2 linked regions of the Arenibacter algicola genome follow. The protein of the gene in region 2 binds, or shares a complex with, the protein of the main gene of each other region. Links are inferred from orthologs where the notes say so. Each region holds a gene or a part of one and is shown on either strand. Other genes may lie near its edges. The genes, in order: secA and secY.

Region 1 (4,209 bases), on a different replicon or contig from region 2:
CCTATACCTAGTAGGTTGGATTTTGGGTCTATTGATTTTTGGCCCCAATTTTTCATCATTATTATTCAATTTTATTCTACTTTTCCGTCAGAAAAACCTTAGACTTAATATAAATATATTAAAATTTGGACAATAAAAAAGCGACGCCTTTGAGGGGGCATCGCTTTTTTGAGTGTACTACTTTAATTATGAAGCTGTTAGTGTGTTTTTACTAATCTTCTATAATTACCCATTCGCCTTTGTCCAAAAGCGGTTCAGCTTGTTTGTATTTTAACGTCTTGCTTTCGCCAGACATTACATTCTTAATAGTAACTCTTTCGTTTCTTCCTATTTTGGCCTTTTCCCGAACAATGGTTTCGGTTACCTGTGGCCGGCCACCTTGATTTTGACCTACAGCCCTGCTTTGGGCAGACATTTCATCACTGTTGGGAATTTCTTCCTTGGAGGTCTTTAAGTTTTCCTTTGGCCTGCGAATATTTCTCGCCTCCTGGATTTCCGGACTCTGTGTTGGAAGTTCTCCTTTGAACAGGAATGAGACAATTTCTTTATTCACCTTTTCTATCATTCCCTTGAAAAGTTCAAAGGCCTCAAATTTGTAGATCAACAAGGGGTCCTTTTGCTCATGTACGGCCAATTGAACGGATTGTTTCAACTCGTCCATTTTGCGCAGATGTGTTTTCCAGGAATCATCAATAATAGCGAGTGAAATGTTCTTTTCGAAATCTGTTACCAATTGGTTGCCATTACTTTCGTAGGCCTCTTGAAGATTGGTTACCACATTCAAGGATTTTATTCCATCCGTAAAAGGTACCACTATTCTTTCAAACTTATTGGCGTTGTCTTCATAGACCTTTTTTATTACTGGGAAGGCAGTGGCAGCATTGCGCTCCATTTTGTCCTTGTAATGGGTATATGCCGTTTTGTAAATAACATTTGCCATTTCCTGTACGCCCATTTTGGCAAAGTCGTTTTCGCTTATGGGAGAGGTAATGGAGAAATATTTTATAAGTTCAAATTCAAAGTTCTTATAGTCGTTGGCGGCTTTATTGGTGTCTACAATTACCTCACAGGTATCGTAGATCATATTGGCGATATCTACCTTAAGTCGCTCACCCTGTAGGGCGTGCCGTCTTCTTTTGTAGACTACTTCCCTTTGGGCGTTCATAACATCATCATATTCCAATAATCGCTTACGGACACCAAAATTGTTTTCCTCTACTTTTTTCTGGGCACGCTCAATGGATTTGGTCATCATGGAATGCTGTATCACTTCCCCTTCTTCCAAGCCCATTTTATCCATCATTTTAGCCACCCTGTCCGAGCCGAACAATCGCATAAGGTTGTCTTCCAAGGAAACATAGAATTGAGAGCTTCCTGGATCTCCCTGTCTGCCGGAACGACCTCTAAGCTGTCTGTCTACCCTTCTTGAATCATGGCGTTCAGTTCCTACGATCGCCAAACCTCCGGCTTTTTTTACTTCTGTACTTAATTTAATATCGGTACCACGACCTGCCATGTTGGTAGCTATGGTTACCACACCGGCATTTCCGGCCTCGGCTACAATATCTGCTTCCTTTTTGTGCAATTTGGCGTTAAGCACATTGTGCGGTACTTTCCTGATCGTTAACATACGGGAAAGTAGTTCAGAAATCTCTACCGAGGTAGTACCAATAAGTACGGGTCTTCCCGATTGTGATATTTTGGTAACCTCTTCTATTATGGCATTGTACTTTTCGCGTTTGGTCTTGTAGATCAAATCTTGTCTGTCGTCTCGTGCAATAGGTCTGTTGGTTGGGATTTCCATCACATCCAACTTGTAAATTTCCCAAAATTCCCCAGCTTCGGTAACAGCTGTACCGGTCATCCCTGCCAGTTTGCTGTACATCCTAAAGTAGTTCTGTAGGGTTACGGTAGCAAAGGTCTGGGTCATTGCCTCGATTTTTACATTTTCCTTGGCTTCAATGGCTTGGTGTAATCCATCGGAATAACGGCGACCATCCATGATACGGCCTGTTTGCTCGTCCACGATCATAACCTTGTTCTCCATTACCACATACTCTACATCCTTTTCAAAAAGTGTGTATGCCTTTAAAAGCTGGTTCATGGTATGGATACGCTCACTTTTTATGGCAAAATCCTTGAACAATTCCTCCTTTAATTCGGCTTCCTTGTTGATTTCAAGATCCTGATTCTCAATTTTTGCTATTTCGTGGCCAATATCCGGCATTACAAAAAAGTCCTTGTCGCCATCACCGGATAGATATTCAACACCCTTTTCGGTGAGCTCTATCTGATTGTTTTTTTCATCGATAACAAACCAAAGTTCTTCATCTACCTTCGGCATTTCGCGGTTGTTATCCTGCATATAAAAGTTCTCGGTCTTTTGAAGTAACTGTTTTACTCCTTCTTCACTCAAAAACTTTATCAAGGCCTTGTTCTTCGGAAGACCTCGGTGTACACGTAACAATAGGAAACCTCCTTCTTTGGTATCTCCTTCGGTAATCAATTTTTTGGCCTCGGCCAGAACTCCGGTTAAATAGGCGCGCTGTTTGTTGACAATGTCACCTACTTTGGGCTTCAGTTCATTAAATTCATGTCTATCGCCCTCCGGCACCGGACCTGAAATGATCAAGGGGGTACGTGCATCATCTACAAGAACAGAATCCACCTCATCCACAATGGCATAATTATGTGGTCTTTGAACCAGGTCACTAGGAGTATGCGCCATATTATCCCTTAGATAATCAAAGCCGAACTCATTGTTGGTGCCATAGGTAATATCCGCGTTATAGGCGGCCCTACGACCGTCGGAATTGGGTTGGTGTTTGTCTATACAATCCACTGAAAGTCCGTGGAACTCGAATATAGGCGCCATCCAGGCACTATCCCTTTTGGCTAGATAATCGTTTACGGTAACCAAATGGGCTCCATTTCCAGTCAGGGCATTTAAATAGAGGGGTAGGGTAGCCACCAAGGTCTTACCTTCCCCTGTTTGCATTTCGGCAATCTTTCCCTGATGAAGGGCAATCCCACCGATTAACTGTACATCATAATGTACCATGTCCCAAGTAACTTGCTTGCCGGCGGCATCCCAGGAATTTTGCCAGATGGCACTGTCACCATTTAAGGTAACGTAATCTTTTGAACCGGAAAGCAGTCTGTCGAATTCCGAAGCTTTAACGGTAATGGTTTCATTATTGGCAAAGCGCTTTGCCGTTTCTTTAACAACTGCAAAGGCTTCAGGTAGCATATCTGTCAGGGCTTTTTCGGAAATGGTATATATCTCCTCCTTCAGCTTGTCTATATCCGCATAAATATCTTCGTTCTTGTCTATGTCAGCAGACTCCTTAACCTCTTTCAGCAATTTGCCTATTTGTTCATTGATCTCCTTACAGTCTTCTTTTATTTTATTTTTAAAAAAGGCAGTCTTTTCCCGAAGTTCATCGTGGCTTAATTTTTCCAAGGCCGCTTCGAACGATTTTATTTGATTTACCAAAGGTTGTAGGTCCTTGACATCTTTCTTTGATTTATCCCCTACAAATACCTTTAATACTGAATTTAAAAAACTCATAATGATTTCTGTTATTAATGAAAGACTTGGTAAAAGCCTTTTACAATGTATGTGCACAAAAGTTGGCACGTGAAATGCCATCTTTTGGATTAAAGATTTCCAACATCAAAATTACGTAAAAAAAAAGCCTCATATGAGACTTTTTTGTTGAAATTCCGTTAATATTTTAATACTCGTCCTCGTTCCAAAGATAGTCTTCTTCGGTAGGATAGTCTGGCCAAATCTCTTCGATCGATTCATAAATCTCCCCTCCTTCTTCCTCCATGGACTGTAGGTTTTCTACAACCTCCAAAGGTGCACCGGTTCTAATTGAGTAATCTATCAATTCGTCTTTTGTTGCGGGCCAGGGCGCATCACTTAGGTAGGATGCTAATTCTAATGTCCAATACATCGTAATTATTTATTTTTTAATATTTTGCAAAAGTAATTTTTAAACTGAAACTGCCAAGTTTTTTTGCGTAAAATTCATCCAATTCTATTCTAATTTTATCGCTTTAATAATTTGATAACGAAGAATTAACGAATTTATTAGTCCTTCTTCTCCGGAATCCACCTTATTTCCTCAGCTTGTATATCATAGGACAATTTTCGTGCCAATACAAAGAGGAAATCGGAAAGTCTGTTTATAAAGGATAATA
Region 2 (3,305 bases):
GTTTATATCCAGCCTGCATCGCACGGTACCGGAGTAATTGCAGGTGGTGCGGTTAGAGCGGTATTGGAAGCAGTAGGTGTTCATGATGTATTATCTAAATCACAAGGTTCTTCCAACCCTCATAACGTAGTAAAGGCTACTTTTGATGCGCTTTTACAGCTTAGAGGTGCTAAGACAGTTGCAAACCAAAGAGGTATTTCTTTAGAAAAAGTTTTTAAAGGATAAAACCAAGAATATAATGGGAAAGATTAAAGTTAAACAGGTAAAGAGCAGTATTAAAAGAGCTCAAAATCAAAAGAGAACATTAGAGGCTCTTGGTTTACGAAGAATAGGACAGGTTGTAGAACATGATGCTACCTCAAGTATTCTTGGAATGATAAATAAAGTTAAACACTTAGTTTCCACAGAGGAGGCTTAATATAATTTTAGTGTTATGAATTTAAGTAATTTAAAACCAGCGGAAGGTGCTGTCCAAAAAGCCGGTAAAGTCGTAGGTAGAGGTCAGGGCTCCGGAAAGGGAGGTACTGCTACCAGAGGACATAAAGGTGCTAAATCCAGGTCTGGTTATTCTAAGAAAATTGGTTTCGAAGGTGGTCAAATGCCATTGCAGAGACGTGTGCCAAAATTTGGTTTTACAAATATCAATAGAAAGGATTACGCTGGGATCAATCTGGAAAAATTACAGGAATTGGTAGATAAAGGAGCCATTAAGGATACGGTTACTTTGGATATCCTTGTAGAAAACGGATTGGTAGGCAAAAACGATTTGGTTAAGATTCTTGGTAATGGAGAGCTAAAAGCTTCCCTTAAAGTTTCTGTACATAAATTTACAGCTACCGCAAAGGCCGCAATTGAGGCTGCAGGTGGTGAAGCTATAAGTTTATAAGCAAAGAATACTATGAAGAAATTTTTCGAGACATTATCAAATATTTGGAAGATTGAAGAACTAAAGGGTAGAATAATCGTTACCCTTGGTTTGCTTTTGGTGTATCGTTTTGGTGCGCAGGTGGTACTTCCAGGTATTGATTCTACCCAGTTAGCTGGGTTGGCCTCCAGTACTGATAGTGGTATTTTGGGTATTTTAAATGCCTTTACCGGAGGAGCATTATCCAATGCCTCGGTTTTTGCGTTGGGAATTATGCCCTATATTTCTGCTTCTATTGTAGTACAATTAATGGGTATAGCCATTCCTTATCTACAAAAGTTGCAAAAGGAAGGCGAAAGCGGAAGAAAAACGATCAATCAAATTACCAGATGGCTTACTATCGGTATTTGTATTGTTCAGGCTCCTGCTTATTTGTACAGTTTGGGAGCTTTAGGTGTTCCTGACAGTGCCTTCGTATTTGGTAAGGGACTTGATTTTGTGATACCCTCAGTTATTATTTTAGTTGCTGGAACCATTTTTGCAATGTGGTTGGGAGAAAAAATTACCGATAAAGGAATCGGAAATGGAATATCCCTTCTGATCATGATCGGAATTATAGCTACCATGCCTCAGAATTTTGTGCAAGAATTTATATCCAGGACTGCAAATAACAACGGTGGACTTATGTTCATGCTTATTGAAGTCATTATTTGGTTTATCGTGATTTTGCTTTGTGTATTGTTGGTAATGGCTACACGTCAGATTCCTGTTCAATATGCAAGAAGAACGGCTTCCGGTGGATATGAAAAGAATATTATGGGATCTAGACAGTACATTCCTTTAAAGTTGAATGCTTCTGGAGTAATGCCTATTATATTTGCGCAAGCCATTATGTTTGCACCTGGGTTGTTGGGTAAAACCTTTAACAATACCGCGGTAGGACAGTGGATGGAAGTTCAGTTCCAAGATATATTTGGATTGGCCTACAATCTTTTGTTCGGGTTCTTGATTATTGTGTTCACCTATTTTTATACGGCGATTACAGTACCTACCAATAAAATGGCGGATGATCTGAAAAGAAGTGGTGGTTTTATTCCTGGAATTAGACCAGGAAAGGAAACTGGGGATTTCTTGGATAAGATAATGTCATTGATTACATTACCTGGATCTGTTTTTCTCGCTTTATTGGCGGTATTACCGGCAGTGATTGTTAAGATTATGGATGTACAGGCTGGTTGGGCATTGTTTTACGGAGGAACATCATTGTTGATCATGGTTGGTGTGGCGATCGATACAGTGCAACAAGTAAATTCTTATTTGTTGAACAGACATTACGACGGTTTGATGAAATCAGGAAAAAATAGAAAGGTAGCATAGATTATGGCTAAACAATCAGCAATAGAGCAAGATGGAAGCATAATTGAGGCATTGTCAAATGCCATGTTTCGCGTGGAGTTGGAAAACGGTCACGTGGTAACAGCACATATCTCTGGAAAAATGCGTATGCATTATATTAAGTTACTTCCAGGGGATAAGGTTAAGCTCGAAATGAGCCCTTACGATTTAAGTAAAGCAAGAATTACATATAGATATTAAGTAAATAGGATGAAAGTTAGAGCATCAATAAAGAAAAGAAGTGCCGAGTGCAAGATTGTGCGTAGAAAAGGCAGATTGTACGTAATTAATAAAAAGAATCCTAGATTTAAACAAAGACAAGGGTAATTATGGCAAGAATTGCAGGTGTAGACATACCAAAACAGAAAAGAGGGGTAATAGCCCTAACCTATATCTTTGGTATAGGAAAAAGTAGGGCTAAGGAGATTTTATCTACTGCCCAAGTAAGTGAGGATACCAAAGTATCTGACTGGAACGATGATGAGATTGGTCGTATTCGTGAGGCAGTTTCTTCTTTGACTATTGAAGGGGAATTGCGTTCTGAAAACCAATTGAACATTAAGCGTTTAATGGATATAGGTTGTTATAGAGGTATTCGCCACAGATCTGGTCTGCCTTTAAGAGGTCAGCGTACCAAAAACAACTCTAGGACAAGAAAAGGTAAGAGGAAAACAGTTGCTAACAAGAAGAAGGCAACTAAATAATAATTAGGATATTATGGCAAAGGCAAATGCAAAAGCGGCAAAGAAGCGTAAAGTTATAGTAGAGTCTGTGGGCGAAGCCCATGTTACTGCTTCTTTTAATAATATTATTATTTCTTTAACCAACAAGAAGGGTGATGTAATTTCTTGGTCTTCAGCAGGTAAAATGGGTTTCAGGGGTTCTAAAAAGAACACTCCTTATGCAGCTCAAATAGCTTCTGAGGATTGTGCTAAAGTTGCTCATGAAGCTGGTTTAAGAAAAGTAAAGGTTTATGTAAAAGGACCGGGAAATGGTAGGGAATCTGCTATCCGTTCCATACATAACTCAGGAATTGAGGTTACAG

What was found.
Region 1: the proteins of secY (region 2) and secA are in contact, whole or in part, in a crystal structure (PDB 3DIN), measured with the Thermotoga maritima proteins. The link is inferred for Arenibacter algicola from one-to-one orthologs. Residues at the interface, in WP_004081795.1 of Thermotoga maritima: Glu108, Gly109, Glu110, Glu111, Ala236, Glu237, Arg238, Arg239, Ile240, Thr241, Ile242, Gln243, Tyr244, Ala245, Arg246, Arg247, Val248, Thr249, Gly250, Arg251, Arg252, Val253, Tyr254, Gly256, Ala257, Ser258, Thr259, Tyr260, Leu261, Pro262; in WP_004082002.1 of Thermotoga maritima: Glu261, Ala262, Arg263, Lys300, Ala301, Arg302, Thr303, Ile304, Ile305, Leu323, Tyr324, Asp325, Pro326, Val329, Ser330, Tyr333, Ile336, Lys340, Phe345, Val349, Glu363, Phe364, Tyr374, Ser375, Gly376, Gly377, Glu393, Ile395, Thr482, Ser483.

Annotation. Positions count from the first base shown.
Region 1 is NZ_JPOO01000001.1:1,276,280-1,280,488, forward strand. Bases 12-3,895 are described here. They hold secA (preprotein translocase subunit SecA), read right to left. Parts: upstream 3,572-3,895; coding sequence 212-3,571; downstream 12-211. Other genes in these bases: U735_RS0105610 (DUF2795 domain-containing protein), read right to left, coding at 3,738-3,895. Also shown: more of U735_RS0105610, read right to left, coding at 3,896-3,962; U735_RS0105615 (cob(I)yrinic acid a,c-diamide adenosyltransferase), read right to left, coding at 4,100-4,209. UniProt on the Escherichia coli protein: Required for protein export, interacts with the SecYEG preprotein conducting channel.
Region 2 is NZ_JPOO01000003.1:1,666,105-1,669,409, reverse strand. Bases 91-3,070 are described here. They hold secY (preprotein translocase subunit SecY), read left to right. Parts: upstream 91-898; coding sequence 899-2,242; downstream 2,243-3,070. Other genes in these bases: rpsK (30S ribosomal protein S11), read left to right, coding at 2,978-3,070; rpsM (30S ribosomal protein S13), read left to right, coding at 2,590-2,964; ykgO (type B 50S ribosomal protein L36), read left to right, coding at 2,471-2,587; infA (translation initiation factor IF-1), read left to right, coding at 2,246-2,461; rplO (50S ribosomal protein L15), read left to right, coding at 434-886. In the rest of the region: more of rpsE, read left to right, coding at 1-90; more of rpsK, read left to right, coding at 3,071-3,305. UniProt on the Escherichia coli protein: The central subunit of the protein translocation channel SecYEG. Consists of two halves formed by TMs 1-5 and 6-10.